4 regions of the Lysinibacillus sp. NPDC093210 genome follow, and region 3 is predicted to be linked to each of the others. Evidence: riboswitches for the same ligand, from Rfam matches in the RefSeq annotation. Region 3 holds a riboswitch; each other region holds the start of a gene.

Region 1 (7,583 bases), on a different contig from region 3:
CGCCCGAAGCGGCTATCAACTAGTTAAACTAAAAAAGTCCTCTCATAATGAGAGGACCGTTTTTATACATTATTTATTTTTTCGTTTATCATTGTATTCAATCCAGAAATCTGCACCTTTAATTCCTAGTTTACGAGGATCAAAAACAGGGTCTTTCCCTTCTTTTTTCTGTTTCTCGTAATCTTTTAATGCTAGAATCGCAGGTTTCATAATAATTAAGATGGCAATAACATTGATCCATACCATTAAACCTAAACCAACATCTCCCATTGCCCACGCAAGGTCAGATGTACGAATTGTTCCATAAAATGTTGCGATCAAAAAGGCAATCTTTGCTATCCAAATGAAAATCTTTTCGGTTTGCCCAGTGAATAGGTAGGCCACATTCGTTTCAGCTATATAGTAGTACGCCATGATTGTTGTAAATGCAAAGAAGAATAAAGCAATTGCTACAAATTCTGAACCAATACCAGGCAATGAAGATTCCACTGCATATTGTGTATACGCAGCACCTTCTTTAATACTTTTCGCAAATGTGATTTGTTCGTCTCCTGTAAGACCGTTTTGATTGAATTCTCCGACGTAAATAAACGGATCAGTACCCTCAGCAGCCTTTTCATTCTGGACATTGTACATACCTGTAAATAAAATCATAAATGCAGTAGCTGAACACACTAATAATGTATCAATGTACACAGATGCTGCTTGTACAATACCTTGTTTAGCAGGGTGTGAAACTTCTGCTGCTGCAGCTGGGTGCGCTCCAGTTCCTTGACCAGCTTCGTTTGAATAAATACCACGCTTAACACCCCAAGCGATTGCTGAACCAATAATACCCCCAAATACTTCTTGTGCACCAAAAGCACTTGAGAAAATTAAAGAAAATACAGCAGGCACTTGAGAAATATTCATAAAAATAATAACTATTGCCATTAGAATATAAGCTAAAGCCATGAACGGTACAACTACCTGTGCTACATTTGCAATCGATTTAACCCCACCGAAAATAATTGCACCTAATAGTACGACAATAATTATTCCTGTAATCCAAGATTCCATACCGAAAGCGTTTTCAACAGCAACAGAAATTGCATTCGATTGAACGCCTGGCATTAATATTAACATTGCGATTAACGCCGCAATCGCAAAAATTACTGCAAACCATTTTTGCCCCATTCCCTTTTCAATATAAAAGGCTGGACCACCACGGTATTCTGTATCCTTCTCTTCTTTATATATTTGTGCTAATGTCGACTCAACATAAGCCGTCGCCGCACCGATGAAGGCAATTGCCCACATCCAAAAAATTGCACCAGGCCCCCCCATTGCGATTGCAGTTGCCGTACCAGCAATATTACCTGTACCAACACGCCCTGATAATGCAATCGACATTGCCTGGAAAGAAGAAATTCCCTTTTCCGATTTCTCTCCTTTAAACATTAAGACGAACATATCCTTAATGAGTCTTACTTGTAGGAACCGTGTAATAATTGAAAAGAATAAACCGATCAATAAAATACCATAAATAAACCACGGTCCCCATAAAATACTGTTCAGAAAACTTACAATACCTTCCATTTTACCCCTCCCAAAATATGAATATTCTTACTTTAAGACATTATAGTATTACATTTTTCTGAAAATTACAACATTATTTTTAAGTTACTATACATCTTATTCAACAATATTTTTTCGGAGGGGAAACATTCTATCGAATTATATATCCAATTCTACGCAAGGCATTATTAACAAAATCTCGGATATAGACAAAAATCTCTTCACGCTCTATTTCATGGAATAGATTATGGTAGCATTTTGCCCATTCTTTAAATTGGAATTCAGCAAACTCCTGCTGATGTAGCCAATTGCGTGTTTGTCTAGTTTCCGTGATACTATCCCTTTCCCCAGTCATAATAAGCATAGGCGTGTTCGGAAACTCTGCTTTTGGCATGACCGCTAAATTGCGCATCATTTGCTGTAATTCACGATACCACTTTACTGAGATGACGGACTTAAAAGGAAACTCGTCCTTCATTTCATCTCTGCCTTCGACACTTCTCGTTAATTTGTCAAAAGAGATATCGTGTGTCATTTTAACGCTTGCCGTTAAAGCACTTAAGCTAGTTAATGCATTTGATAACTTGCCAGGCTGTAATTTTAAATGCAGCCAAGGTGATGTCAAAATAATTCCTGCACACTCATATTTTCTCTTATGCATTGTATGAAGGATTAACGTTGCTCCTAGTCCATGTCCCATTAAAAACACTGGCAAATCATATGAAAAAGCATTTTCAATTAAATGCCTTGTATATTTGTTGTACTCTTTAAAGTCCTCATCATGGACACGTGAGAGTTTCGCATTTGCCCCATGATTCGGTAAATCCCCCATGACTACGTGGAAGCCTTCCATTCTGAGTTTTTCAATAAGCCATGCGTACCAACGGTGATTTTCGTAAGCACCGTGAACAATAGCAATCACAGCCTTCGCTTGTCCATCAGCTTCCCATTTCCACATTCACATAGTCCTCCTAAATAAATAGTTACACAATGATTATAACGAAATATTCACGTCATAATAAAATTATATTTGCATAAAATTGCGCATTTGATACGATAATACTACATCAAAGAAAGAAAAGAGGCGTTTAGCATGATTTATCCGTTTAAAGACAAAACACCTAATATCGATCCATCAGTATTTATAGCTGACTATGCAACCGTTACTGGTGACGTAACGATTGGTGCCGAGACAACTATTTGGTTTAATACAGTTATTCGAGGCGATGTATCACCAACAATAATTGGTAAACGAGTAAGTATCCAAGATCTTTGCTGTCTACATCAAAGTCCAAAATATCCATTAATAATCGAAGATGAAGTAACAGTTGGACACCAAGTAACTTTACATAGCTGTACAATTCGAAAAAATGCATTAATAGGTATGGGATCAATCGTGTTGGATGGGGCAGAGATAGGAGAAGGTGCATTTATTGGTGCGGGTAGTCTTGTACCTCCAGGTAAAGTCATTCCTCCTAATTGCTTAGCATTAGGTCGTCCAGCAAAAGTTGTACGTGAATTAAATGCTGAAGATAAAGAAGACATGGAACGTATTGTTAGAGAATACGCAGAAAAAGGTCAATATTACAAATCTCTTCAAAAATAATGGATGCCCTAAAAATACGCGGGCTACGATATAGGTGTAAGTGCTCTAGTAAGAAACAAAGTTATATAGGATAAAAAATAAATTCGCGATATCCTTCCAAGGTAAACGGAAAGACGCGAATTTTTTTGCAATCAATTACGCCTAGGCATAATTGCGTCCAGATTTTTTACAGTCTGCTCTAAAAGCTCCTTAGAAAATCTATGACATCCGCCGGGGCCTTTAACTTGCTTCAGCATTCAAATCCAACCTTTAGAAGTGGGGTATGAATGCTGAAGCAAGTTAGAAAGGGGCCATTAAGTAGCCCCCTTCAATAAAACATTTGCGTATGTTTACCACATATACGAATGCTCTTTATAAAATAGCTTATAGACTAGCTTTTTCTCTTAATGCATCAGCCTTGTCCGTATTTTCCCAAGGCACATTTAAATCTGTACGACCGAAGTGACCATAAGCAGCCGTTTGTTTGTAAATTGGGCGACGTAGATCTAGCATTTTAATGATGCCTGCTGGACGTAAATCAAATAGTTCGCGAACCCACTTTACGATTTCGCTTTCGCTTACTTTTCCTGTACCAAATGTATCTACTGCGATTGATACTGGTTGTGCTACACCAATGGCATAAGCAAGTTGGACTTCAGCACGTTCTGCTAAACCTGCAGCAACGATATTTTTTGCCACATAACGAGCAGCATATGCAGCTGAACGGTCTACTTTTGTAGCATCCTTACCAGAGAATGCACCACCACCATGACGTGCATAGCCACCGTATGTATCAACGATGATTTTACGTCCAGTAAGTCCAGCATCTCCTTTAGGTCCACCAATAACAAAACGACCTGTTGGGTTGATGAAATATTTCGTTTGAGCATCTAATAACTCACTAGGTACTACTGGTGCTATTACTAACTCTTTTAAGTCTGATTGAATTTGCTCAAGCGACGCTTCTTCGTCATGCTGTGTTGAAATAACAATAGTATCGACACGAACTGGGATGTTGTGTTCATCATACTCAATTGTCACCTGTGTTTTACCGTCCGGACGTAAATATGCTAGCTCACCTGATTTACGTACTTCTGTTAAACGACGAGCTAATTTATGCGCTAAACTAATTGGTAAAGGCATTAACTCGGGTGTTTCGTTACAAGCGTAACCGAACATTAATCCTTGGTCACCTGCACCAATAGCTTCAATATCTGCGTCAGTCATAGAACCTTCACGCGCTTCTAATGCTTGGTCTACACCTTGAGCAATATCTGGTGATTGTTCACCAATTGCTACTAGTACTGCTAAGTTTTCAGCATCAAAGCCATATTTGCCGCGTGTATAGCCAATTTCTGCTACCGTATCACGCACGATACCTTTAATATCTACATAAGTAGAAGTCGTGATTTCTCCTGCTACTAATACTAATCCTGTTGTTACAGTTGTTTCACACGCTACACGTGCATTTGGATCTTCTTTTAAAATGGCATCTAAAATGGCATCCGAAATTTGATCACAAATTTTGTCGGGATGTCCTTCTGTTACACTCTCTGATGTAAACAATCGACGGTTTGTCATTTGATTTTCCTCCTATTACTCTTACAAATAGCATTTGCGAAATTAATACGGTACTCATTACCCATGTCAAGTTCGCTCCTGAAGGATAGAACTTTCAAGCCGTTGTTGCTTTTAACATGAGGATTTCGAAAGATCCGTCATTATAATAAGGAAAGAATTGTATATACTTACCTTTACATTCATTATGAAAATAAAAAAAATCCTTTTCTCACGTACTTTACATGAGGAAAGGAATAATGACTTCGTAACCTTTCACTCTTATCGTTCAAGGGTTTTCCCCTTGCATCAGGTTGGCACCAGCGCATGTCGTGAAATAGTTCATGCAGGTTGCCGGGTTTCACAGGGCCTGACCCTCCACCAGCTCGGGATAAGAGTATCCGTTCAATTCCTCATCTTACGTAAAAGGTCGAACGTTGTCAATTATTTTATGACTTTTTGTTGAAAGTTATTTAAAACACGAAAATAATTTTTGAATTAGTATAGATTATTAAAGCAATTGTGTTATACTATTTTTGAAATTAAGAAAAACTCCCTCAAACTCAAGGGAATACTATAAAAAAGGATGGTATTTAATCGATGAATTCAGTAGAAATTGCAAACGAACTGAAGGAATTATTAAACGGCGGGAACATTAACGTTCAACTTTCAGTACCACAATTAGCGGAAAAAGCTACATCTCGTGGTGAGGCTATGTTAACAGTAGATGGCGCAGTTCGTGCAGAAACTGGCAAATACACTGGTCGTTCACCTAAAGATAAATATACGGTAGAAGAAGAAAGCACAAAAGATAAAATTGACTGGGGTAAAGTAAACCAACCAATTTCTTCGGAAGTGTTCGATAACTTATATGTAAAAGTAGTTAAATACTTAAAAGAACGTGACGAATTATTCGTATTCAACGGTTTTGCTGGTGCTGACAAAGATTCACAATTAAGCATCCAAGTAATCAATGAATATGCTTGGCATAATCTTTTCGCCCATCAATTATTTATCCGTCCAACACAAGAAGAATTAGCTTCTCATGTTGCTGACTTCACAGTTATCTCAGCTCCTAACTTTAAAGCGGATCCAGCTATCGATGGTACATCTTCTGAAACATTCATTATTGTATCACTTGAAAAGAAAATCATCCTAATCGGTGGTACTGAATATGCTGGTGAAATGAAAAAATCTATTTTCGGTATTATGAACTACCTATTACCACAACAAGGCATCCTATCAATGCACTGTTCAGCAAACGTTGGTGAAGCTGGCGACGTTGCATTATTCTTTGGTTTATCAGGTACTGGTAAAACAACTTTATCAGCTGACCCTGACCGCAAATTAATCGGTGACGATGAGCACGGCTGGTCTGACAACGGTGTATTCAATATTGAAGGTGGTTGCTATGCAAAAACAATTAACCTTTCTGCTGAAAAAGAACCTGAAATCTATAACGCAATCCGCTTCGGTTCTGTACTAGAAAACGTAGCTGTAGATCCTGAAACTCGTGTTTGTGACTACGATGATGTTTCATTAACAGAAAATACACGTGTTGCTTACCCAATCCAATATATCGAAAATATTGTTGATCCATCTGTTGCAGGTCATCCAAAAACAATCGTCTTCTTAACTGCTGACGCATTTGGTGTATTACCTCCAATCAGTAAATTAACAAAAGAACAAGCAATGTATCACTTCCTAAGTGGTTTCACATCTAAACTTGCAGGTACTGAACGTGGTGTAACAGAGCCAGAACCAGTATTCTCTACATGTTTCGGTTCTCCATTCCTTCCACTTCCAGCAACTGTTTATGCTGAAATGTTAGGTCAAAAAATCGATGAGCATGGCGCACAAGTATTCTTAGTAAACACTGGCTGGACTGGTGGCGAATACGGTACAGGTAGCCGTATGAAGCTTTCTTACACTCGTACAATGGTACGTGCTGCAATCGATGGTAAACTAAACAACGTTGAAACGACTCAAGATGCTGTATTTGGCTTACACATTCCTACAGCAGTTGAAGGTGTACCTTCAGAAGTGCTTAACCCACGCGATGCATGGGCAGACAAAGCTGCTTATGATGTAAAAGCTGCTGAACTTGCAGGTCTATTCAATGACAACTTCAAGAAATTCTCAAATGTTTCTGAAGCAATCACTAAACTTGGTGGTCCATTAAAATAATAATGCGACTAAGGGAACGATTTATTCGTTCCCTTTTTTATACCCATTTCCATAAAAAATACTCTTCAAATTTTTATATTTTGGATAGTATTGGAGGATACATATGAAAAAAAAATACAAAATACTAGTTGGCATCATCGTCTCATTATTTGTGTTATTTATTGGAGCTGGATTTATTGCAGGCAATTACTTTTACAACTTGGCGTTAAATCCACAATCTGATAAATCAGCCGTTCTTGATGCACCACATAATTTAATTGCTTCTAATCCGAATGAAGTGAGAGAGAAAGAGGCTCGTGAAACATGGTTTAACAGCCATTACGAAGAAACAACGATTCAATCCATAGATCAACTAAAACTACATGCCTATTCCATTAAAAATCAAAATGAATCAAATAAATGGGCAATTATTTTTCATGGATATTCAAGTGATGGATTACAGATGACCAAGTATGCAAAACACTTCTATGACATGGGCTATAATGTCCTTATTCCTGATGCAAGAGGTCATGGTAAAAGTGAAGGAGACTATATCGGAATGGGCTGGCATGATCGCTTAGATGTCGTGTCATGGATTGACAATACGGTCCAATTAAATAACGATGCAGAAATCGTCCTTTTTGGTGTTTCGATGGGAGGCGCCACAGTAATGATGGCATCTGGTGAAGAATTACCTACAAACGTTAAGGCAATCATC
Region 2 (7,583 bases), on a different contig from region 3:
CTCATGAACTACAAACAACCATCATATATTTAGTCAGTGTAAAAGATGATGCTTAAAGGAGGATATGATGCAAGCGGAAAACAAACGCCTTCGGAAAATTCAACATCTTGCTCATGAAATTATGGATGAGATGAACGCAGGAAAAGAATTGAATGAGCTCGAAACATTAATACCTGTCATTGATAATTTATCTCGTGCAATCGGTGATTTAACAGACGCCTTTGGCAATTATTCATTAGATTATGTAGAGGAAAAAGTCAAAAATGCACATACCCTATTGTTTAAGAAAGACAAAGTAGATATGTACCAGTTATGACATAAAAAAAGGGTAGCCCCCTAAAGGGTTACCCTAACGTCATTAATGCTCTTCAGGTGTAAATGTTTTGCAATCTGTTTCTTCACTATTGGATGCATGCTGACCTTTTTGACTTACAACGTAAATAGCTTCTGCAGTACATTTGTTACCAGAGCCCCAATACGTGCAGTTATTGACTTCACATAGAATCTGTTGTGCCATCGTATCACACCTCCTCTTTTGTTATCCTTAACAAAAGTGGAGTTTTCAATACTTAACTTAAACATAAAACCTTAAAATAACCTAAAATAACAATGGTGCTTCGTTTTTTCTTTATTATCTTCTTACAGCGACTAATTTATTTGCTGCATGACAATGTTTAATATTGTTGTCATGCTGATCTTCAAATTGGTAAGAACGATAATATTGAATTGACCAACTATGATATAAATCTTTGATTTCGCCTTCTTTACATATTCCTTTAATAAATGGTGCTAAATCTTCTGGAATATCTACTTCGTCTGTAAATACGGTAATAATATTGATGCCCTGTATCTTCGTATGTATTTGCATTGATTGAATAATGTTATGCCAAGCTTCACGCTCTAAAAAGTGGAACAAGCCATGTGAAATAATACAATCATAGGATCGTTTAAACTCATATGTAGTAACATCTTGCACAATAGCGTGCAAGTTATGTAATTGATGCAACTCTTTGTATCTATTGATTTTAGCGATGCCTGCCTCCGAAATATCGATGGCTTCAACCTCAAACCCAAGCTGTGCTAAATAGACTGCGTGCCTACCATCACCACATCCTATATCTAAAATGCGTGCACCTGCTTGTAACCTATTTGCACATTCAACCACTTCCTCACTTGGTTTACCAAAAGCATAATGCGTATCTGCTAAGTAATCTTTCTCCCAAAACGGTTTCACTTTCTCATCTCCTCTCTAGACTAAGTATATCAAACGTGCTATGACCTAACTTCATCAAAGCACGCCGTCAATCTATTCCTTAATAATTATCATATCATTTTCATCGAATTCCCACATATCACCATGCGCAACTTCCCAATAAAAGCCGTTTGGATCTTGGAAATACCCGCTATAGCCTCCCCAAAACACTGTTTCAGGCTCCTTTACAATATTCGCCCCAGCTTTTTTTGCTAACAAAAATACTTCATCGACTTCTTCTTTAGACTTTCCATTATAGGCAAGTGTAATGCCATTAAAGCCATTACCTACAGCGGGTGGATTCGCTTCATCAATATCCTTTACTAAGCGCTCAATTGGGAATAAAGATATTTTTGTTCCTGCATTATTGAAAAAAATAACATCTGGATTTGTTTCATCCCCATAGACGACTACTTCAAAACCCAGCCCTTCACGATAAAATGCCAGCGATTCTACCATATTTTTTACTCCCAATGTAATTAAATTTAAACGGTTCATCCCATCTTCCCCCTTTTCTACATTATCTATTACTTATTCTACTATTTTAGTTAATTTCCCTTTATCTCCATGACCATGGTACACGCTCCATATAAAAGATGACCCTCAACACAAAACATAATGCCGCTACATAAGATACACTAAGATATTAGCTATGGATTGGAGGAATTCTGCTGTATTACAATCCTTATCCGTATTATGTTTATGTAAATCAATATCCAAATTGGGGCATTTCTAACACCCCTTTACTATATCATTTGCCCGGACAGCTTGCGATGCCCACATCTCCAAACCCTAATCCGTACCCGCCTATTAATACATTGAAGTTGAAGACATCTGCCAAACAAATTCAGCCAATTATGCAGCAGGCCCAATTACTGACAGAGAAAATTGAAGGGTCTGATCAATTTGCACATGATCTTAAGAATGCTGCACAGCTTTCCAAGCAAGATGAAGTGCAAAAACTCATTTCTTCAGCGGGTGTTACGGCGAAGTTTGAAGCGAAATATACGCCAGATAATATTCGAATTGTATTATCAGAAGGTGGGTGCTGTAGTATAGCGGTAATTTTATATTGGTGATGAAGAAGGCTTCTTATTTTTTATAACCATGCACTCCTATAGAACTTGTAAACTATTTTTGATTATGCTAAAGTATTTGGTATTACTATTTCTGAAAATTCATATATTTTTCTTATCAAGAGAGATGGAGGGATTGGCCCTATGAAGTCTCAGCAACCAGTCTTAGGCATGGTGCTAATTCCAATTTGCGAACTTCGCAAAAAGATGAGGAGACTGACTTCAGTTACACGAGAGTCCTCTTCTACAAGTAGGGCTCTTTTTTTATTTTGTTTTTAACTATTCATAGTAAAAGAAAGCAGGGAATAAAAATGACAAATGAACTTTTACAAGCATTGCAGCTATTAAAATCTAAGCAATGGGTCGACTTAACACACACATTCGGACCTAACTCGCCTCATTTCTTTATGTTTGAAGATGCCAAATTTAAAACGTTATTTTCGCATGATGACGGCTTCTTTGCACAACAATTTACGTTTCCTGGGCAATATGGAACACATATCGATCCACCTATCCACTTTGTTTCAGATACACGCTACTTAGACGAATTAGAATTAAAAGAACTTGTCCTACCGCTAATTGTTATTGATAAGTCTACGGAAGCTGAATCGGACAATGACTTCTCGTTAAGTGTACAAGATATTTTAGATTTCGAAGCAGAATATGGAGAAATTGAAGCAGGGACATTTGTTGCACTGCGAACTGATTGGAGTAAACGTTGGCCAGATAAGGATTTGTTCAATAATAAAGATAAAGACGGTCATAACCATATTCCAGGTTGGGGATTAGAAGCGTTGCAGTTTTTATTTACAGAACGGAACATCAATGCAATTGGTCATGAAACGTTCGATACGGATTCAGCGTCAGATTTCCGTAAAAACGGAACGCTGGATGGCGAATACTTTGTACTAGATCAGGATACATATCAAATTGAATTAATGACGAATCTAGATAAGCTACCAGCAAAAGGAGCAGTCATTTTCAATATTGTGCCAAAGCCTGAAAAAGCATCTGGATTCCCTGTACGTTCTTTTGCGATTTTGCCTTAAGTCAATACAAAATGGTCTGCCTCAAATGCCATATAAACATTTGCAGCAGACCTTCTTTTAACAGGCTGTATTCATTTAATAGTATTTCTTTTTTTAAATAAAAAGTACACAATCAGCATTAGTACTATAAATAACAATACTGCATATAGGCTGTATTGAGATAAATACATACCAACAAAACGCCACTTATTTCCTAGCACTTTCCCTAAAGTAATAAATGTGAAAGTCCATACGATTGCACCAGCATACGCATAAACAGCAAACTTTTTATAAGGATAATTATTAATTGCTGCAATATATGCTGTAAGATGACGAACGCCAGGTATAAAGTATCCAATTAATAATAGTACAGGCCCTATCTTTTCAAACAATTTTTTCGTAAACTCAATTTTTTGTGCAGTTATATGAATTTTCGGCCCATATTTTTGTAATAACGGCAAACCGAATCGACGACCAACAAAGTAGCTGAGGGTGATGCCTCCTGCAGCTCCCACCGCAGCACTTATTAATGCAGGAATATGCTCTAAATTTTCCCGATAAACATTATACCCTACATAGGTTAAAAAAATTTCGTCAGGAAGTGGCAGCCCGACAATCCCTCCAACTAGTATAAGAATAATCCCAAAATACCCGTAATGTTCAATAAGAGATTGCACGTGATGCACCATTTTTTACCCCACCTAAAGCCTTAATTTTCCCATTATCTCAGCTTAACATAAGCCTCTTAAAGTCAATTATTTCTAACAATCACTTTTGCATAGGTTTAATCATTATTACATGTATATCAATATTGTACAATCATCACTACTTTATTTTTGTTAAATTCAGTTTTCACAAAAAAACCTTTTTACCGTAGCTACGTATCTCTTTCAGCGCTAATTTCTATTTACGAGGACTCCATATCCCTTACTGTAGCTCACGTCAAAACGACTTATTTCGTTAGTCAGTGATGAGCTGACTAAAAAACCAAATACATACGACAATGGCAACTAGAACATCTACCACAATCATTATCTATAATTTATTCATACAATCTGATAACATTCCTGTCTATCCAGCAAAATATAATCAATGCTGCGCACATACTATGGCAAAAAGGCATCTATAGCTAGCTAATGTAGACTAGCAATCTTTAAATAAACAACAAAAAGAAAAAAGCAGAGAACATTCTCCCATAGACAAGATTACGATGGCGATATTATTCCATTCTTTATCATCTTTGTTACCTTAAATAAGCTGTAGTTTACGTAATGCATAATCTATACCACCTTCATCTGATTTCATCGTGATATAATCAGCGATATTTTTTACTGCGACACTGCCATTTCCCATCGCGATACCATATCCAACTTGCTTTAACATATTAATATCATTATCTCCATCTCCAAAAGCAATTGCGTCTTTCGGAAGTAGGTTGAAATATTTTAGTACTGCTTCAACAGCGATGGACTTTGATACATCGTCTTGTAGCACATTCATAATCGTCGGATGCCATCTTTCAAACTTTAAATTTGGAAATTGTGTTATGTACTTTTTCTCTTCTTGTTCGTTGATATATAAACACATTAAGTAAACTTCCTTACTTAAAATATTAGTAGTAGTAGGAGGATACTCATCTAAAGATAATGTCTCCTTCATTGCCTTTAGTGTTGCAGGATGGCGAACATTATTCATTGATAGTTGGTCAGTGAAAAATGACAGACTATCGTTATTGTCATCAGCAAAAGCTTTTACACTTTGTACGATTTCTTGTGCGATTGGAATGGTATGAATTATTCGATCACCATGCCGAGTATAAGCACCATTAGCAGTTATAAATGTATCAATCCCTAGTTCTTGCAAATCATGACACATGGATAGTGGTCTTCCTGTTGCAGCAACTAATCGAATTCCTTTGTTTCTTAATATTTGTAAAGCGTTCTTCGTACTCCTTTCAATACAACCATTGCCATAGTTAATGAGCGTACCATCCACATCAAAGAAAATAATTTTACAGTCCATTTCAATCTAGCCCCTTTAAATAAAATAGAAAAATATAGTAATTATTATACTTTGAAAATAAAAAAACAATAGCTTTCTACTGCCTTAAATTCCTTATCAATAAACATATTATTGAATAGTAAATTTATCCTATATGTATTATAATAAAACTACTAAAATTTTTTATAAAAATGAGCATTCTAGATATGTCAGACTTAATTTAATAAAGTTGACTAAAACATTTAACTTTTCTCTTTTCACCACCGATAAATACTATTGCCAGTATATTTAAAGCAATCATTCCCTTTACATAAAAAAATTAATATTTTCCTTGTACTACTTTCATCATATTGAAGGAGTATACCAAAAAACATAGAATTGCTAAAATAGTAGAAAATCCATTAAATATATTGAACGAGTACCCCCCCTATTTAAATAGAACTAAAGAAATGTTAAAAACTCGACACAGAGGAGTTGGTTCATATGGGTTTTAATATTTACTACTACGAAAGTAATGTGGATTGTAAATTTTGCAAAAAACAATATACAACATATAAGGTAAGACCAAATCGTTTTAAAATAATCGAAGAACAAACGGATTTTATGCCTGTTTATGAAGGCTTGAATCCATTACTTTATGAAGTTGCTGTATGCCCGCATTGTGGATATGCTTACCATAAATCTATGACGAGAACGTATGGACCGTTCTTGCAACTAATCGATGAATTGTATATTAAAGAACTACATAAGCCAATGAACATCTGTCGCGAACGCACTATTGATGATGCTATCGTAAGCTATAAATTGGCCTATCTCGTAGCAAAGGCCTCAATGGAAGAGGCACTTTTAATGGCTAATATCGCACTAAAAATAGCTTGGCTATATCGTTTAAAAAATGAAGGCGAATCTGAAACTCACTACTTATATGCAGCAAGAGACTTTTACAGTAAATCATTTGCATCCAATCAAGAAGGCACCGAACGAATTCAATATTTACATGCTGAATTAAGCCTTCGACTCGGCGATATTGTAGAAGCCAAAAAAGGTTTCTCAAGATTAATCGCAGATCGCAATGTTTCCAATAAATATCGTAAATTAGCGCGTAATCGTTGGGAAAATTATAAATATGATGATTACCCTAACAATGTCACTGAAAATAAACAAGAAATCATCAAATAATTGAGAAGGGAGAGGAATCGAATGCTGCTGTTCGGAAAAAAAATAGACGCTCGAGAAGAGGATATTTTTTCGGAATTACATCATTTTTTATTAAGAAAAAATAATCGGCACTTAACGAATGATGAAATTGTTGCATTAACAGGCATTTCATCGGACTTACTTTTTAAATGGGTGAAGACAGGAAAATTAAAAACCTCTATCTTCCCTAATCTTGGCGCGCCATGTGAACGATGCGGTAAAATTACACAAGCAAAAATTTGCGTTAACTGTTCCTCATCCATCGTTAATACCTTACAGCAAGAAGAAAAAGATCAAGCATGGTTTAATAAAATTCAACGCAATAATTCAAGAGCTAGCACTTACCATTACAAATAAACCTTTGTACACAAGAATCTACGACATTGCGTGAGTAGCCGCAATGTCGTAGATTCTTTTTTGCAAGACTACTTTGCCCTTTTGACAATTTCCATCATAATTTTCGTTACATAGTCCTCCTCACGATTTTTAATAACAGCATCATAAATATATTCTTCATACACGTACTGCCCTAGCTCATAGCCGTTTTCATCCATGACCTTAAATAATCGTTCATATGTTTGGCCTAGCGTCGTTGATAATCCTATATGGTAACCAATAATAAAATCTCCTTCAATCGCCTTAAAATAAGGATGCCCATCTTGAGGATGTGGTTGTTCCATATATAAGTAACAATAATTATCATAGCTACCAGCTAAAACTTGCTCTCTTTTTGTAATGCCCCCAATCGGATAGCCTGTATCGAGTTGCGAGCGATCCAATTCATCGATAAAATCCGAGACCGCCTTTACAAACTGTTCCTCTGTGGAATCTTCGATATTTTTGCTTAAATATAATGTCTCTTCCGGAAAATGCCCGATCGTAATGCTGTCAAAATCTATATGCAATGCTTCCTCTGTTGTCTCGATTTTCACCTCAATAATACTTTCAATCATTTCAAGCTCTTGCCGTTTTTTCGCCACAAGCTCCTTTTGCTGACGCATCAAATCTAAAAAATTTTCTGGTGATTTA
Region 3 (7,583 bases):
ACTAGTTGTTTTAGTTCTGTTGCCCGTTCATCCCCCGCATCAAGCAATTGCTGAACTTGTCCTTTCAGCCCTAAGTGATGACCAATCAATGTTCGCATATTCACATATGGATATAAATGTGATACTGAATAATCCTTTTTCACATGACGACGAACATCCGCAGGCAGGAACACAGGCGCATCTTTTACTGTACGTACAGGCTTCACAGTAATTTCTTTCGCAGGTCGCGCTGCACGTTTCTCGTCAGCCTCTAACCGTTTTTGACGTGAGTCTGCTATTTCAGCTAAAAAGTTTTCTCGCGTCTCTGTACCCATTAAAAGATTTACTTGCTCTAGCCCCTGCATCGCATCTTTTGAGTAAATAACAGGACCTTCATATTCGTTTGCAATTTTCGTTTCAGTAAAGCGACGAGACAATGCTGCGCCCCCTACTAATATAGGTACATTAATACCAGCTGCTTTAAAGTCCTGGGCAGTGATAACCATCTGCTGAGCAGATTTAACAAGTAAGCCCGACAGACCGATAAAATCAGGCTTTTCCTTGCGAATAGCCTCGATTAACTGAGATGGCGTTACTTTAATGCCTAAATCAACCACTTTATATCCGTTATTACTTAAAATAATATCTACGAGGTTTTTACCAATATCATGCACATCACCTTTTACAGTGGCAAGCACCATTTTGCCTTTACCCGAGCTGTCCTCATTTTTCTCCATAAATTGCTCAAGATGCGCTACAGCTGCCTTCATAACACCTGCTGATTGTAATACTTCCGCTACGATAAGCTGATTATCATTGAATAAGCGACCAACCTCAGCCATTCCTTCCATCAATGGTCCATTAATAATATCAAGCGGTGCGTCATAAATTTCACGAGCGGCATCAAGATCTTCAATAAGCCCCTCTTTCGTACCTTCTAAAATATAATAAGCTAAGCGTCCTTCCACTGTTTTCGGAATATCTGCTTCAGTTTTCTCTTTCTTTTTATCACGATAAAAATCAGTGAATACCGCCAATGTTTCATCATTTGTATTGAATAATAGGTCATTTGCAAGCTTAATTTCCTCTTCAGGAATCGATGCATAACGCTCTAACTTCTCTGTGTTGACAATCGCGTAATCCAAGCCTGCCTGTGTACAGTGATATAAATAAACAGCATTCAATACTTCACGGCCAACTGGTGGTAAGCCGAAGGAAATATTACTTACTCCGAGAACAGTTAACGTGCGAGGCATTTTTTCTTTTATAAGACGAATGCCCTCGATTGTTTCAAGTGCTGAACCTATATATTGTTCATCCCCTGTACCGACTGGGAACATTAGCGGGTCAAAAATAATATCCTCTGGTGCTAAGCCCCATTTCTCTGTTAATAATTGATAAGAACGCTCGGCAATTTCTAGTTTACGATGGCGATCTACTGCCATCCCTTGCTCATCAATCGTACCGACAACTAAAGAGCCACCATATTTTTTCACTAGTGGCATTACTGCGTCAAAACGTTCTTCCCCATCCTCCAGATTAATCGAGTTGATAATGGCTTTACCTTGTGAAAATTTCAGCGCTTCCTCAATTACTTTTTCATCTGTAGAATCAATTACAAGCGGTACTTTTACTTTTTTAACAACTTCCTGCATAAAGGCACGCATATCCGCTAATTCATCACGATCTGGGTTCGCTAAGCAAATATCTATAACATGTGCCCCATTTTTCACTTGTGCACGTGCGATTTCTGCCGCTTCCTCATATTTACTGTCAATGATTAAATTTTTGAACTTTCGAGAGCCAATAACATTAGTTCGCTCCCCAATAAACAGCGGACGCATCGAATCATCGTATACTAAAGGTTCAATACCTGATACAACATGACCATGTGTGCTTTCAGGTAATTGACGCGGCTTTTCATCCTTCAATACCTCACGAATTGCCGCAATATGTGCTGGTGTTGTTCCACAACAACCGCCAACAATGTTAAGCCAGCCTTTTTCAGCAAAACCTTTTAATTTTTGAGATAAAGATTCTGGTGATTCATGATAGCAACCTTCCTCATCTGGCAAACCAGCATTTGGATAACAGCTAATATAGCCGGTAGAAAGCTCCGCTAACGAACGAATATGATCTGTCATAAACTCTGGACCTGTCGCACAGTTTAAGCCGACAGATAACGGCTTAATATGCTCAATTGATATGTAGAAGGCATCAATCGTTTGCCCTGCTAGCGTTGTGCCCATTGGCTCAATCGTGCCTGAAATCATAACAGGTAGTTCTTTTCCAGTTTCCTCAAACGCACGTGACACTCCCAGTGTCCCCGCTTTTACATTTAGCATATCCTGACTCGTCTCAAGAAGCAGTACGTCTGAACCCGCTTCGATAAGCGCCTTTGCCTGTACATAAAAGTTTTTTTCAAGTTCATCAAAGGTAATACCGCCAGTTACTGATAATGTTTTCGTCGTTGGACCCATTGCTCCGGCAACAAAACGGGGCCACTCTGGAGTAGAAAACTCATCCACTACTTTGCGCGCAATTTCCACCGCACGTTTATTAATTTCTTCTGCCTTAGACCCAAGATTGTATTCATTTAATACGAGAGGTGTACCTCCAAACGTATTTGTACAAATAATATCCGCACCAGCCTCTAAATATTTACGGTGAACCTTTTCAAGCACATCAGGTCTAGTTAATACAAGATTCTCGTTACAACCATCAAGCTCCTCGCCACCAAAATCTTCTGCTGATAAGTTTTCATTTTGAAGCATTGTACCCATTGCGCCATCCAGAATTAATATTCGTTTCTCTAGTTGCTCTTCAATCAAGTGCTTAGCCATCTATACTTACCCCTTTTTTCTGTTCATCCAATTGCTCAATAAATTTCATTAACTCTAGCGTCATATCATAGCGTAAAAACGGTGTAATTAAGTAAATACCATTGAAATACTCTGCAGCTACTTCTACTAACTCTTTAGCAATTGCAATCCCTTCTAATGTTGAACGTTCCTTATCTTCGCCACATGCCTTCATGCGTGACAGTGCATCGTCAGATAGTTTGATACCTGGTACTTCATGGTGTAAAAACTCAGCGCTCTTATAGCTCGTTACTGGCATAATACCAATATAAATTGGTGCTTCTAAATGCTTTGTTGCCTCATAAATTTCAATGATTTTTTCTGTCGAATAAACTGGTTGAGAAATAAAGTAATCCGCACCATGCTCTATCTTTTTCTCTAGTCGAGTCACTGCTCGGTCTAGTACACGTACATTCGGGTTAAATGCTGCCGCTACAGAGAAGTTTGCCTTTTTACGAAGTGGCTTTCCAGAAAATGAAATACCTTCATTTAACTGTTTAATCAGCTGGATTAGTTCCATAGAAGATACATCATAAACGCTTGTGGCACCCGGGAAGTCACCTACCTTAGTCGGATCTCCAGTAACCGCTAAAATATCATGAATGCCAAGTGCATTTAAACCCATCAAATGCGACTGTAATCCAATTAAATTACGATCACGGCACGTTATATGCGTTAACGGTCGGACACCGTGCGTTTCCTTCAATAACGCCCCCATTGCCACATTACTAATGCGGGGCGATGCGAGTGAATTATCTGCCATCATCACTACATCAGCGCCTGCTTCATATAATTTTTTCGCCCCTTGAATAAAGCCATCAATTTCTAAATGTCTCGGTGTGTCTAACTCCACAATAACCGAACGCTCGCGCTTTACCTTCTCATGCAATGGCTCATACGTCGCAGGCTCTGCTTCACGTACAACCTGTACTTTTTCAGGCTTGGCAAACTTCTCTTCAATAGGCGTTAACTCTTCTAAATATTTTTTCGCTGCTGCTATGTGCTTTGGTGTTGTTCCACAGCAACCACCGATTAAACGAACACCTTGGTCAACTAGTGCAACTGCGGCACGACCAAAATAATCTGCTTCTGACTCATATACGACACGCCCATCCTCTAAATCTAGCAAGGATGCATTGGGATATGCAGACATAAATGCTTTTTCAGGAAGCTCAACTCCTTCAAATGCTTGAATTGTATGATGCGGCCCTAAACGACAATTTACGCCTACTACATCTGCACCAAGCGCTTCTAGCTCGTGCAATGCCTGATTTAATGCAATTCCATTTTGTAACACGCCTGGTTCATGCATCGACACCTGCGCAATAATTGGTAGCTTTGTTTTGGCACGTAACATTTTCAACGTTGCGCTTAACTCTTCGAAATCATAATACGTTTCAAGTAAAAGGCCATCTGGATTGCCTGCAAGTAACACATTTGCTTGCTCTTCGACTGTCGATAAAATGTCCTCTAACGTTGCATCACTTTTACGAATACCACGAATGCCTCCAATTGTGCCTAACACAAATTGTCCGCCATCTGCTGCGGCACGTTTCGCAATCGTGATTGCCGCTTCATTAAACTGCTGAACTCGCGATTCTAAACCATAGCGTGCTAATTTAATAGCATTAGCACCGTAAGTATTTGTCTGAATCACATCTGCACCAGCAGCAATATATTCTTTATGGATTTTTTCAATTAACTTCGGTCTCTGTACATTCATTTCTTCATGGCAGTACTCCAAGCCGTAGCCATATAATACAGTACCAATGGCACCATCTGCAGTTAATACATGTGTTTTTAACTTTTCTAGCAATCCCATAAAACGTAACCCTCACTTTCCTTGTATCCAAAAATATAAAAAGCCTTCTTTTACAAAAAAGAAGGCTTTAACGAATCGTAATTGTTTTTCCTTCTCATCTTCGACCAAAAAGGTCTTCTGGATTTAGCACCTGACATTAGTTGGTTGCTGAAGCTTCATAGGGCCAGTCCCTCGGCTTCTCTCGATAAGAATGTAGTATGAATTTTTCAAATAATTAAAAGAATCATATCGTTTACAGGCGATAGAGTCAAGACTATTTCACTCAACAAAGGAGATTTCTCCAGAAAAATATCAAATTTCCGCATTTGTTTTACGGTTATACTAGTTTTTCTGCAAGCTCTTCGCCTATTTTTTTACCATTTTGAATACAAGCACCAATGCCTACTCCGAAATAAGAGCAGCCTGCAATCGATAAATTGGGATAGCTTTCTGCAAGCTCAGCTGTTAAGCCCTTCAATGCCTCATGATGTGCTAAATCGTATTTTGGCATTTGATCAATCCACTTGGCCACATTAACTACAGTTGGCTTTTCATCAATCCCTAAACTTTTCTTTACATCGTCTAATGCGACAGCAGCTAGTTCTTCATCTGTCATCTTACATAATTTTTCATACGCAGGATTGATGCTCTTATAAAAGAGTCGTACAAGCAATTTACTATTAGCAGATGTATGCTTCCATTTTCTACTTGTCCAAGTTGCTGCATTGCATTGGACATTTGAATTATGTGACACAATAAAGCCCGTTCCATCTGCTGGTAGCAATGCATCCGGTACATCAAAACCTAGATAAATTGTTATTGCAGAAGCTGTAGTAAATTTCTTAAAATAATGATCTAACGATGGGTCCTGTAATAAGCTTTGCACCGCTTCATTCGGCAGCGCTAATACAACGTGATCAGCCTCAAGCTTTCTATTATTTGCTAATGAAATTGTATATTGCCCTTCATGTTTCTTTACACTTGTTGTTGCTACGCCCTTGATAATTTCTACTTCTGTTAACGTTTCTTCAAGGCGATCAATCAGAGACGATAAGCCTTTTTTAAATGAAATAAACTTTTTATTGGAAGCTTTTATAAATTGTTCACGATTTGCATCAAACCCCTTGATGATGCTACCGTAATCATCTTTATAATCGATTAAGTATGGCAGTGTAGAAGCAATCGAAAGTTGATGTAGGTCACCAGAATATACTCCTGCTAATACTGGCGCTATTTGATTTTGCACAAGCTCTTCACCTAAGTAATACGTTAAAAACTCGCCTATTGAGCTTTCTTTAGTAAAGCCTTTATTCGGCATCGTTAAGTCCTGTAATGCGATTTGCTTACCAGCTTCTGATACAAGCGTACTTGCTTCCAGAGATGCTAAACTCATAGGAATACCGAATGTTGAATCAGCTGGTATTGCATGTAATTCGTCGTTTGTATAGATATAAGATACTCCTGTTTCGTTGTACACTAGCTCCTGTTCAAAATTAAGCTCCTGTACTAGCTCCATGACGCCTTTATGACGAGCTACAATTGAATCAGCGCCTGTTTCCATAATAAAACCCTGGTCATATGCGGAGTGTAGCTTTCCACCTAAGTAAGCATTTTTTTCAACAAGTACTAGGTTTACATCTATTTTTTTCTCCAATACTTGACGTTGTAAATAATGCATCGTACATAAACCTGTAATTCCTCCACCTAATACAACTATTGTTTCCATGAAGAATCGCCCCTAATTTCTTTATTTATCTCCTATTAGTATAAACTGTTTTTGCAAACATTTACGTTCAACCCATTACAAATTTAGCAAAAATGCAGCAATCAAAAAATAAATAGATGAATACTGCCGTTGATTCCGCTACGGGTAAATTGTTTGCGTGCCTGACACCTTACATAACACCTAGCATAACTTTGGCTTCCTATAGCGCAAATATCCACTGTGCTTTTCGCATGCATACTGTGAGCCACAACCTTCACTGTGGCGCGGTTTGTTGTGGCTTACAGTGCGTGCGTTCTCCAAAAGTTTTCGGGGATTTTTACTTAGTTAGTCTTAAAATGCATGCTTGAAATTGTTTGAGTGCCTGACACCCGTTTTCCGATACAAATAAAAATCCACTTCGTTTTCTGTAAGGGGCAAGAGCACAAAGACAATAAAGCTCCTATCCTACCTGCGGAAAGCAAAGCGGATTTTAAATTAATTTTTATTTGAAGGACTTTTTAGCCCCATTTTATAAAAAATCATTAATTTAGTTTAAATTTTGGGCAACATTCGCTAATTTATCTGCTGAAATTGTGACTTCATTAAATGCAAGTCCAAGCTCATTAAGAATCTGAGCCACAGCCATCACTTCTTTTTCCATACGATCACTTTGACATTTAGCTTGTGTCATAGCATCTAAAATTTTATTAAATTGCCCCTCAGTCTGAGCCATGTTTTCCTCACCTGATGCAACTTCTTCCTGAATATGACTAAGCGTGTGGGCAAGCTTATCCGTTCGCTTCGTCGTTTTTTCTAATAATTTAGCTACGGATGTGACAGATTCCTTTGTTTGACTAGATAATTTACGAACTTCATCCGCTACAACACTAAAGCCTTTCCCCGCTTCTCCAGCACGAGCTGCTTCAATCGCTGCATTTAAAGCTAATAAGTTTGTTTGATTTGCAATGTTTGTCACAACATTCATAATCGCTTCCATTTCCTTAGACATTTCTGACAATTGCTTAATATTGTCTGTTATATCATCTACTGATTGAATAATGTTACTCATATTTTTTGATTGATGTTGTAGACATTCCCGACCTTCAATCGCCTGACTTTCAGCTAGCGAACTGACCTGTAATGATCTTTTCGCCAATTCCTTAATCTCATGCGATTGATTATTTAATTGATGGAATGAAGCATTTGTTTCTTGAGAAATTGCAGCAAGACCCTCTGA
Region 4 (7,583 bases), on a different contig from region 3:
CGTTGTAATGAAAGATGGAATTATTCAACAAGTAGGTGCGCCAAAAGAGGTATATGAGCAACCTAAAAATGTTTTTGTAGGTGGTTTTATCGGCTCACCAGCAATGAACTTCTTTACTGGTAATCTTATAGATGGCAAAATGCATATTGGTAATGCTTCAATTACGGTACCAAAAGAAAGAATGAAAGACCTACTTGAACAAGGCTACAATAATAAAGAAATTATTATGGGTATTCGTCCTGAAGATTTCCATGATGAACAAGCATTTATCGAATCTTCACCAGGCTCTAAAATCGATGTAACTATAGAAGTAGCTGAATTAATGGGCGCAGAAATTATGCTCTATTCACAAATCGAAGGTCATCAATTTATTGCACGTGTAGATTCCAATGCCACTGCTAAACCAGGCCAAGTATTGCCACTGGCATTGGATATGAATAAAGTACACTTCTTCGATAAAGAAACTGAAGATCGTATTATTCCAGGTAATAGTGGACAAAACAAAGGCAACGAAGGCACTGAAAAGCCTGTTGTTGTTGGCTAAGATGGTAGCGAAGTTGGTGACTCCTGTTCATAACAGCACACAATGAAAGGCGGAGGCACTCTGCACAATAGCGAGGGTTATGGCTTACTGTGCTGAGCGGAAAACACCGCCGCAGCGGACATCAACGGTATAGAAAAAGTGTTAGATTGATTCAATCAATCTAACACTTTTTGATTAGTTGCACTCAATATAAATTGATTCATATCCGGGTTTTTAATTTTTGAATTTTTTCAATTTCGTAGCTATATTTAGTCAAATCAAGTTCTTTTACAAGAACAGTAAAAAAGACTTCAGCACGATTTAAAAAGATACCTAATAGCATTTTTTGTTCAAATTCTAACACATGATCGTCGTTATCAAATAAAAATTGTACTTTTTTATTTTTTAATTGCTTTAATTGTATTTTAACTGGTTGATCAGGAAAATAACTTTTCCCAATGCCGTCCTCTAAGTAATCTTCAATCACATTGACAATATATCCCCATAGCTCAGGGAGATAGTCCCAATATCGAACACCTAAAATTTCTTTATTATAGCATTTAATCGATAACCCACCATCAAGTCTAAGAAGACCGTCTTCTTCTATATATTTATTTTGAGTGTTATTGATAAAAGAAACAAATTCATGCCAATTATCGTTTATGCTTATCGTATATTTATCAGGATTGTTGACTGCATCTTCCAAATCGTCGATAATTCTTTTTACAACGAATTCATTAATTGTTACTACTTCCATCATATATTCACCTCACATTAGTTTTTTGGATATAGTTGTCTAATATGCCCATCTTTAATCCCTAGTACGTATTTAACACCATCTACTTGTCCCTCTACTCTGAACATACCATTTGTTCCTTTTTTGGCTAATATCGTATTATTTTGTTTAGCTATATTTAAAGCAATACTTTTTACATCATCTACACTTAAATTTGGATTATAAAACGATTGATTTCCCCTTATTGACCCATCCCAATATTTCGGGTGATGTCGAGTTAACATATGTTCCATATCTGATTTAGTTAATCTAAAAGTATGACTTCCTGCTCTAAACGTTGCAGTTTCAAAATTAGTCAAAGCATTTGAAACTTTAGATTTAGATGCTTTTTTAAACACCTTAGAACCCCATCTAATTACATATTTCCCTCCACTTAATACAAGCCTTGCCACGAGTGGCAAAAATCGAGGTTTATTTCCATTAGATAAAATTTCTTCATTTACTTCTATAGGGATATTGTGCCATTCTACTTCTTCTATCAATGAAACTTCTACATTATCCCAATCTATTTCTTCTAGACTATCGAATATTTCTGGTGCTTCAAATATAGATATTGAATTTTCTTCTTCTTCAATATCTACCCAATTTAAATTATCAACTTCAGTTGCTTGTGCACAACCTGGAGTATTACATTTTTTGTTAATCAGGCAATATCATAGAATTGGTATACCATTTATTTCTTAACGATCTTGATGGAATACATTTAGCAACCTTCAACCCAAGACTTTAAGGCATCTTCAAAACTAAAATATTTATAAATAAAATTAAATACAATAAGATAGGGATTAATAAGAAATCCTTAAATACATATACTAATAAATTTCCTTCTATAAAAGGGCCATTACCCTCAAATACTTTTATTACTTCAAGAATATTAATATATGCTGATAGAAGTTGATGGTTTGAAAACAATGATTGGTTGGCTATATGTGATTTGAAAATACTTAACTCATTCAATAGGCGAAGAATCAATAAATCAAGCATTTTTATTAAGTAAATACAATTCTATTTTTTTAGAAAATTATAATTATAAATTATTGCGCAAATTTTATCCTATGTCATTAATATAGTCAATAAATAAAATATGTATCTCTTTAAAAATCTATATAAAAAACCCATATTTTAGAAATAATTAAAATTCTCTTTCTCCTTTCAGAAATTTTTATATTATAATAATTGAATAATATACGCTTTACAGTTGCTGGATTATTTTGTAGGCTATCCATAATAGCACCAGAAAAAATGCTACAAGAACAAACAAACCGTATTCTCCATAAAATAATAAGAGGTGATTGTATGACGGACAAAGTAACTGCTTTTAAACAGGCTTTAGGTAATTATCCAACAGGTGTCACAGTTGTCACAGCTTACAGCGATATTAATGAACCGATTGGCTTAACGGTCAATTCTTTTGCATCTGTTTCCATAGATCCGCTCCTTATCCTATGGTCATTGGACAAAAAATCGCAGCTTCATCCACTTTTTAGTAATACGGACAAATTTGCGGTAAATATTTTAGCGAACGATCAAACACAATTATGTACGGTATTTTCTAGTAAAATCTCTGACCGATTTGCGCAAGTCAAATGGTCTACTTCTGTACACGGTTTGCCAATATTGCATGATACGTTAGCTACGCTTCAATGCAAAACATTTAATAAAATTGATGCGGGCGACCATACCATTTTCATTGGTCATGTTTTGGAAATTGATAATGCAAAAAAAGAACCATTACTTTATCATCGTAGGCATATTGGTCAAATCCCAACGAGCTTTTACGAATAAAATAAAAAGTAGGCATTTCAAATTTTTTTGAGATGCCTACTTTTCTTGTTCGTAAGTTAAAAATATTTAGAACAAACTGCCCTTGCGTTCAATATTGGAACATGAACCAAGTTCATTGATGTTGCACATTAACTCAGGACACCATGTGGCGACAATAAGCCTAAAATTAGGTCGCGAGTTAATTTCTCTGCTTCTTTTAAAGCTTCACTTTTTCTGAGGAAATCTTTGTTTTTCAAGTCGATTAATTTGTACAATAACTCCATCTTGAATTGTAATTTGCACTTCACCAAATTCTAAATTTTGAATAGCCTTCGCAATAACTTCTAATTTCTTATCATCAATCTTAGACAGTTGAGACATACGATACACCCCTTCTTTTTTTCATACTTTTGTGTATAAAAGAGATCCATGCATCAAGACGATTTGATGCCTCCCCTTATCTCTCAGACTTTGCTGGAGTTGGCACCTATTAACTCGGTTGCCGAGACTTCATTATGCCTAATTCCTCCACACCTCTCGCGATAAGAGTTTACGTTTCTTGGAAATAATTCTATAATTCAGAAAACCTATTGTCAATATAAATATTATAAAACCTAGTTGAATACTATGCAATAGAGAAAAAAGGTACATTTTTATAGCTCTAAATTTTCTTGAAATCCAATCTTAAGATCTTGAAAGCATTAGTATGAATGTTCAAAACATAAAAAAAGCTGTGCAGAATTATATATTCCACACAGCCGCTCTTTATACGTTTTGTAAGTATTCCATTAACACTTTTGCAGTTTCTTGTTTACCAATGACTTTAATAGGTTGTCCTTGTGCAGGTACAATCCAATGTGGCTCTTGTCCGCCATATAAAGATTGTGAACTATTGGCAACCATCAACTGTGCATTGGCAGTTCCCATACGAAGACGTGCACGGGACAGTAAAAATTCCTCATCTTCTGTTGCCTCTAGCTTAAAACCTACTAACGTGACATTTGGTTGCCAACCCTTTATTTTGCCTAACACTTTTGGTGCTTTTTTAAAGTGAATAACAGGGGGCTCGTCAGATGGCATCTTCCCTGCACCTTCCATTAGATTCCCCGATTGATCGTATACTTTATCAATGACCCAATCTGAACCTGCAGCTGCCATAATAACGATGTCTACTTGTTCATTTTGTACAGCATAGCGAACCTTATCACCTAAATCTTCAATACCTTCAAAGCGTACTGTACGCATTTTATCTTGATTAATCGGCAGTTGCGCAAAATAGCCATGCATATAGATGACGTTCGCACCTGCCGCCAGAGCTGCTTCAGCCAAATAACAGCCCATTGACCCCTTCGATAAATTCGTATGCCCTCGCACACGATCCCATTTTTCAAGTGTTCCCCCACTTGTAATGAGTACGGTTTTTCCTTGTAATGTCCCCACTCACACTCACCTTTTCTTTTCAAACTATCATTTTTAAAAAATAACTAATTGATAAGCAATCTACATGTTCTATTTTAACGTAAAAAGCTTAAATAACCTATTTCTTATTTTGATCTTTTAGCCACACACTTAAAATTTCCGCAAACTTTTTAGTGACCGGTGAGGCTTGATGTTTCATGGCTAGCCCTATCGTACGATAACCACCTTGCTTTAGTGGGATAGCCCTTAATGAGGATGGTAATCGGTTAATCACTAATCGAGGTAAAATAGTAATGCCTAAATGGTGTGAAATCATCGAAATAATCCCAACCTCCTCCGATAGCTCAAATCGAATATTTGGTTTAACATGGTACTCTTCTAAAATTACTTTTACATCATTAGTTCCCCGATACGATGTCATTATAAAAGGCATGTCTTCTAGTTCAGCAATATCAATTTCTGAACGATTATAGAGAGAGCTTTGATTGGAGACTATACATAAAAGTGGGTCTTGGACCAATTCGATAAATTGAAATTGCTCCGATTTTTGACCATTAAGGAAGCCAGCGTCTACTTCACCACTTTGTAGCCACTGTTCGATTTCATAATAGTCCCCTTCACGTAACTCTACTTGTATACCTGGAAACTGATTGTCCATAATACGGATAATTTCTGGCATCCAGTTGGAAGAAATACTAGAAATAACACCTATTCGCAATTTCCCTCGCGTTACACCAAGAATATGGGCAGCTTCTTGTTGTAATAATTCGTCCGCATCGAGAACATTTCGCATAGCCCGAAGCATTGTTTGTCCCTCGCTCGTTAATGTCACTCCTGTTCGACTTCGATGAATAAGGGCAAATCCACATTCTTTCTCTAAGCTGGAAACAGCATGACTAACTGCCGATTGGGTTAACCCAAGGGCGTCTGCAGCTTTCGTAAAGCTAGAAACTTCTGCCACTTTATTTAAAATCTCATATTTGACTAAACTCATTCACATTCCCTCATATATACATGAATTTTTTTAATACTAATCATTATAAACATTCGTTTTACTAATCACAATACAAGATATATAGTAAATTTTAGTATGAAACTGTTTTAGTACACAGAGATAGAAGGTGCATAATGAGTAATCAAGGGAAAGCAAATTTATTAATGGTCATAGTTACAATGTTTTGGGGATTGTCTTATACGTTTATGGTAATGGGACTTGAAACATTAGCTGTATTTAATGTGGTAGCATTACGCTGTATCATCGCATTTTTGGCAGCAGGCATTATTTTTTATAAGCGTATGATAAAGGTCAATTTCAAAACATTGAAATACGCAGCTATTCAAGGTTTGCTGTTATTCATTGTGTTTGCACTTAGCTTATTTGGATTAGAGACAACTTCTGTGTCAAATGCAGGATTTATTTTAAGCCTTACAGTAGTCTTAGTGCCCATTTTCAGTAGCTTTATCGAGAAAAAGTTGCCATCAAAAGCAGTAAGTTTTGCAATTATTTGCACGATGATTGGTATTACAGTATTAACTGTTCAACATTCATTTACATTTCAAATGGGCGATATATTAGTTGCAATCGCGGCATTATGTTATTCGATTTATTTACTGTTAAACGGTCATTTTACACGTAGCGTAGAATCGATTTCCTATGGTATTTATCAGCTCGGTTTTGCTGGAATTTATGCGCTTGTTTTAACACTACTTTTTGAAGCACCTACACTTCCGAATTCAACTACTTCATGGATTGCGATTTTAGGTCTTGGTATTATCTGTAGCGCGTTTTGCTTCGTTGGCCAAACTGTTGCACAACAGTATACTTCTGCTACACATACAGGACTAATATTCTCATTAGAACCTATTTTCGCAGCGATGTTTGCGATGATGTTCATTGGCGAAGGACTAACGGTAAAATTACTTATCGGTGGAAGCTTCATTTTAATTGGTAATCTTGTCGCTCAATTAGAGCAACTTCATATTCTTCGATTTATGCGAAAACATGAACAAGAAAAAGTGATGCATTAATTATACAAAGACCCTGAAAAATTTACATTTGTAAAATTCTCAGGGTCTTTTTCTGATTATCTAAGCTTTGACGCACACTGTTATAAAAACAGTAAAAAGTGAAATGGAGTGCATACCATTTCACTTTTTGCTTGTTTTCAAGCTAGTTAAATTCTAGCCACTTTACCTTTATAAATATCTTCTCATTTGTTCAGCTTCATTCATTTGCTCTTCAGCTTTTAGTCGCTCTTCGCGTTGTGCTGGTGTCTCATCAACGATAGATTCAGGTGGTGTTACATGTGTATCAAATGGATCAAGTGGAGCGCGATTTGAATCTGCGGCAAGTGTAGACGTTGTAGGATTTACATCATCATGCTCCGCGTATAATACGATGGCTCCTTCTTCAACCAGTTGAGCGTAATAAGCTGTTTGACCCTCTGTAAGATCAAATCGTTTTAAACCTTCTGTGACAGCTGTCTCACCTGTAAACCATGATTTAATTTGGTCAAGCCAATTACCTGCCTCATGTGTTTTCACATCACCATTTGATTTAACATCTTTAATTTCATCTGATTCTCTAGAAATAATATGAATTTCATCTGCGTTATAACCTTCCATGCGCATACATTTTAAAATATGAAACATCTCTTCTCTCGTATGTGCAACTTCAATTTTTGGGTTTTGTTCATTCATCATGTTCAATTCCTCCTAATTTTGTAAGGCTTACTATGTATGTACCCTGTCACTTTCACAAAAAACCCTTTTTATGCATCCTTTATATAACTGTAATATTTGTCATATCATATTGTTTTCTGTTGCGTTTTTGTCATATTCTATTAATCGCTATAAAAAACACTTGGAGCTATTAACTTTACTCCAAGTGCCAATGTTAATTATGCATATTTTTTATCAAGAAAGGCTTTCAACATCCAAGTATGTTTCTCAAGGGATAAGTACATCCCATTTAATAAATCTTCAGTACGGTCATCCCCTTCCTCTGCCGCTAGCTGCATAGCATGATTAATAGCTTGCATTAGTTTTTCAAAATCTGAAACAGTCGTTGCTACCATTTCA

Evidence for each region. A riboswitch is a leader RNA that binds a small molecule or an ion and turns the genes downstream of it on or off. The one in region 3 is predicted to bind S-adenosylmethionine.
Region 1: another riboswitch for S-adenosylmethionine. It lies ahead of metK (methionine adenosyltransferase); the one in region 3 lies ahead of ACIP9C_RS21940 (bifunctional homocysteine S-methyltransferase/methylenetetrahydrofolate reductase).
Region 2: another riboswitch for S-adenosylmethionine. It lies ahead of ACIP9C_RS19410 (cyclase family protein); the one in region 3 lies ahead of ACIP9C_RS21940 (bifunctional homocysteine S-methyltransferase/methylenetetrahydrofolate reductase).
Region 4: another riboswitch for S-adenosylmethionine. It lies ahead of ACIP9C_RS01315 (YezD family protein); the one in region 3 lies ahead of ACIP9C_RS21940 (bifunctional homocysteine S-methyltransferase/methylenetetrahydrofolate reductase).

What each region holds. Positions count from the first base shown of each region.
Region 1 covers NZ_JBIVOE010000001.1:1,110,341-1,117,923, forward strand. Annotated here, with positions in the region: gene ACIP9C_RS05465 (alanine/glycine:cation symporter family protein) at 70-1,578, opposite strand; gene ACIP9C_RS05470 (alpha/beta hydrolase) at 1,709-2,515, opposite strand; gene ACIP9C_RS05475 (gamma carbonic anhydrase) at 2,651-3,163, shown strand; gene metK (methionine adenosyltransferase) at 3,527-4,723, opposite strand; SAM riboswitch class I at 4,979-5,097, opposite strand; gene pckA (phosphoenolpyruvate carboxykinase (ATP)) at 5,300-6,886, shown strand; gene ACIP9C_RS05490 (alpha/beta hydrolase) at 6,990-7,583, shown strand, end outside.
Region 2 covers NZ_JBIVOE010000009.1:174,071-181,653, forward strand. Annotated here, with positions in the region: gene ACIP9C_RS19385 (group-specific protein) at 68-316, shown strand; gene ACIP9C_RS19390 (DUF1540 domain-containing protein) at 359-517, opposite strand; gene ACIP9C_RS19395 (methyltransferase domain-containing protein) at 632-1,234, opposite strand; gene ACIP9C_RS19400 (VOC family protein) at 1,307-1,750, opposite strand; gene ACIP9C_RS19405 (YuzC family spore coat inner layer protein) at 2,026-2,331, shown strand; SAM riboswitch class I at 2,441-2,542, shown strand; gene ACIP9C_RS19410 (cyclase family protein) at 2,640-3,377, shown strand; gene ACIP9C_RS19415 (DedA family protein) at 3,449-4,045, opposite strand; gene ACIP9C_RS19420 (Cof-type HAD-IIB family hydrolase) at 4,605-5,378, opposite strand; gene ACIP9C_RS19425 (DUF2225 domain-containing protein) at 5,841-6,536, shown strand; gene ACIP9C_RS19430 (hypothetical protein) at 6,558-6,911, shown strand; gene ACIP9C_RS19435 (MerR family transcriptional regulator) at 6,980-7,583, opposite strand, start outside.
Region 3 covers NZ_JBIVOE010000014.1:23,378-30,960, forward strand. Annotated here, with positions in the region: gene metH (methionine synthase) at 1-2,822, opposite strand, end outside; gene ACIP9C_RS21940 (bifunctional homocysteine S-methyltransferase/methylenetetrahydrofolate reductase) at 2,815-4,662, opposite strand; SAM riboswitch class I at 4,754-4,853, opposite strand; gene hemG (protoporphyrinogen oxidase) at 4,979-6,367, opposite strand; gene ACIP9C_RS21950 (methyl-accepting chemotaxis protein) at 6,894-7,583, opposite strand, start outside.
Region 4 covers NZ_JBIVOE010000001.1:265,594-273,176, forward strand. Annotated here, with positions in the region: gene ACIP9C_RS01295 (ABC transporter ATP-binding protein) at 1-544, shown strand, start outside; gene ACIP9C_RS01300 (hypothetical protein) at 744-1,283, opposite strand; gene ACIP9C_RS01305 (hypothetical protein) at 1,298-1,801, opposite strand; gene ACIP9C_RS01310 (flavin reductase family protein) at 2,616-3,104, shown strand; gene ACIP9C_RS01315 (YezD family protein) at 3,309-3,464, opposite strand; SAM riboswitch class I at 3,538-3,632, opposite strand; gene ACIP9C_RS01320 (phosphopantothenoylcysteine decarboxylase domain-containing protein) at 3,849-4,523, opposite strand; gene ACIP9C_RS01325 (LysR family transcriptional regulator) at 4,621-5,496, opposite strand; gene ACIP9C_RS01330 (DMT family transporter) at 5,631-6,530, shown strand; gene ACIP9C_RS01335 (general stress protein) at 6,699-7,205, opposite strand; gene ACIP9C_RS01340 (Dps family protein) at 7,403-7,583, opposite strand, start outside.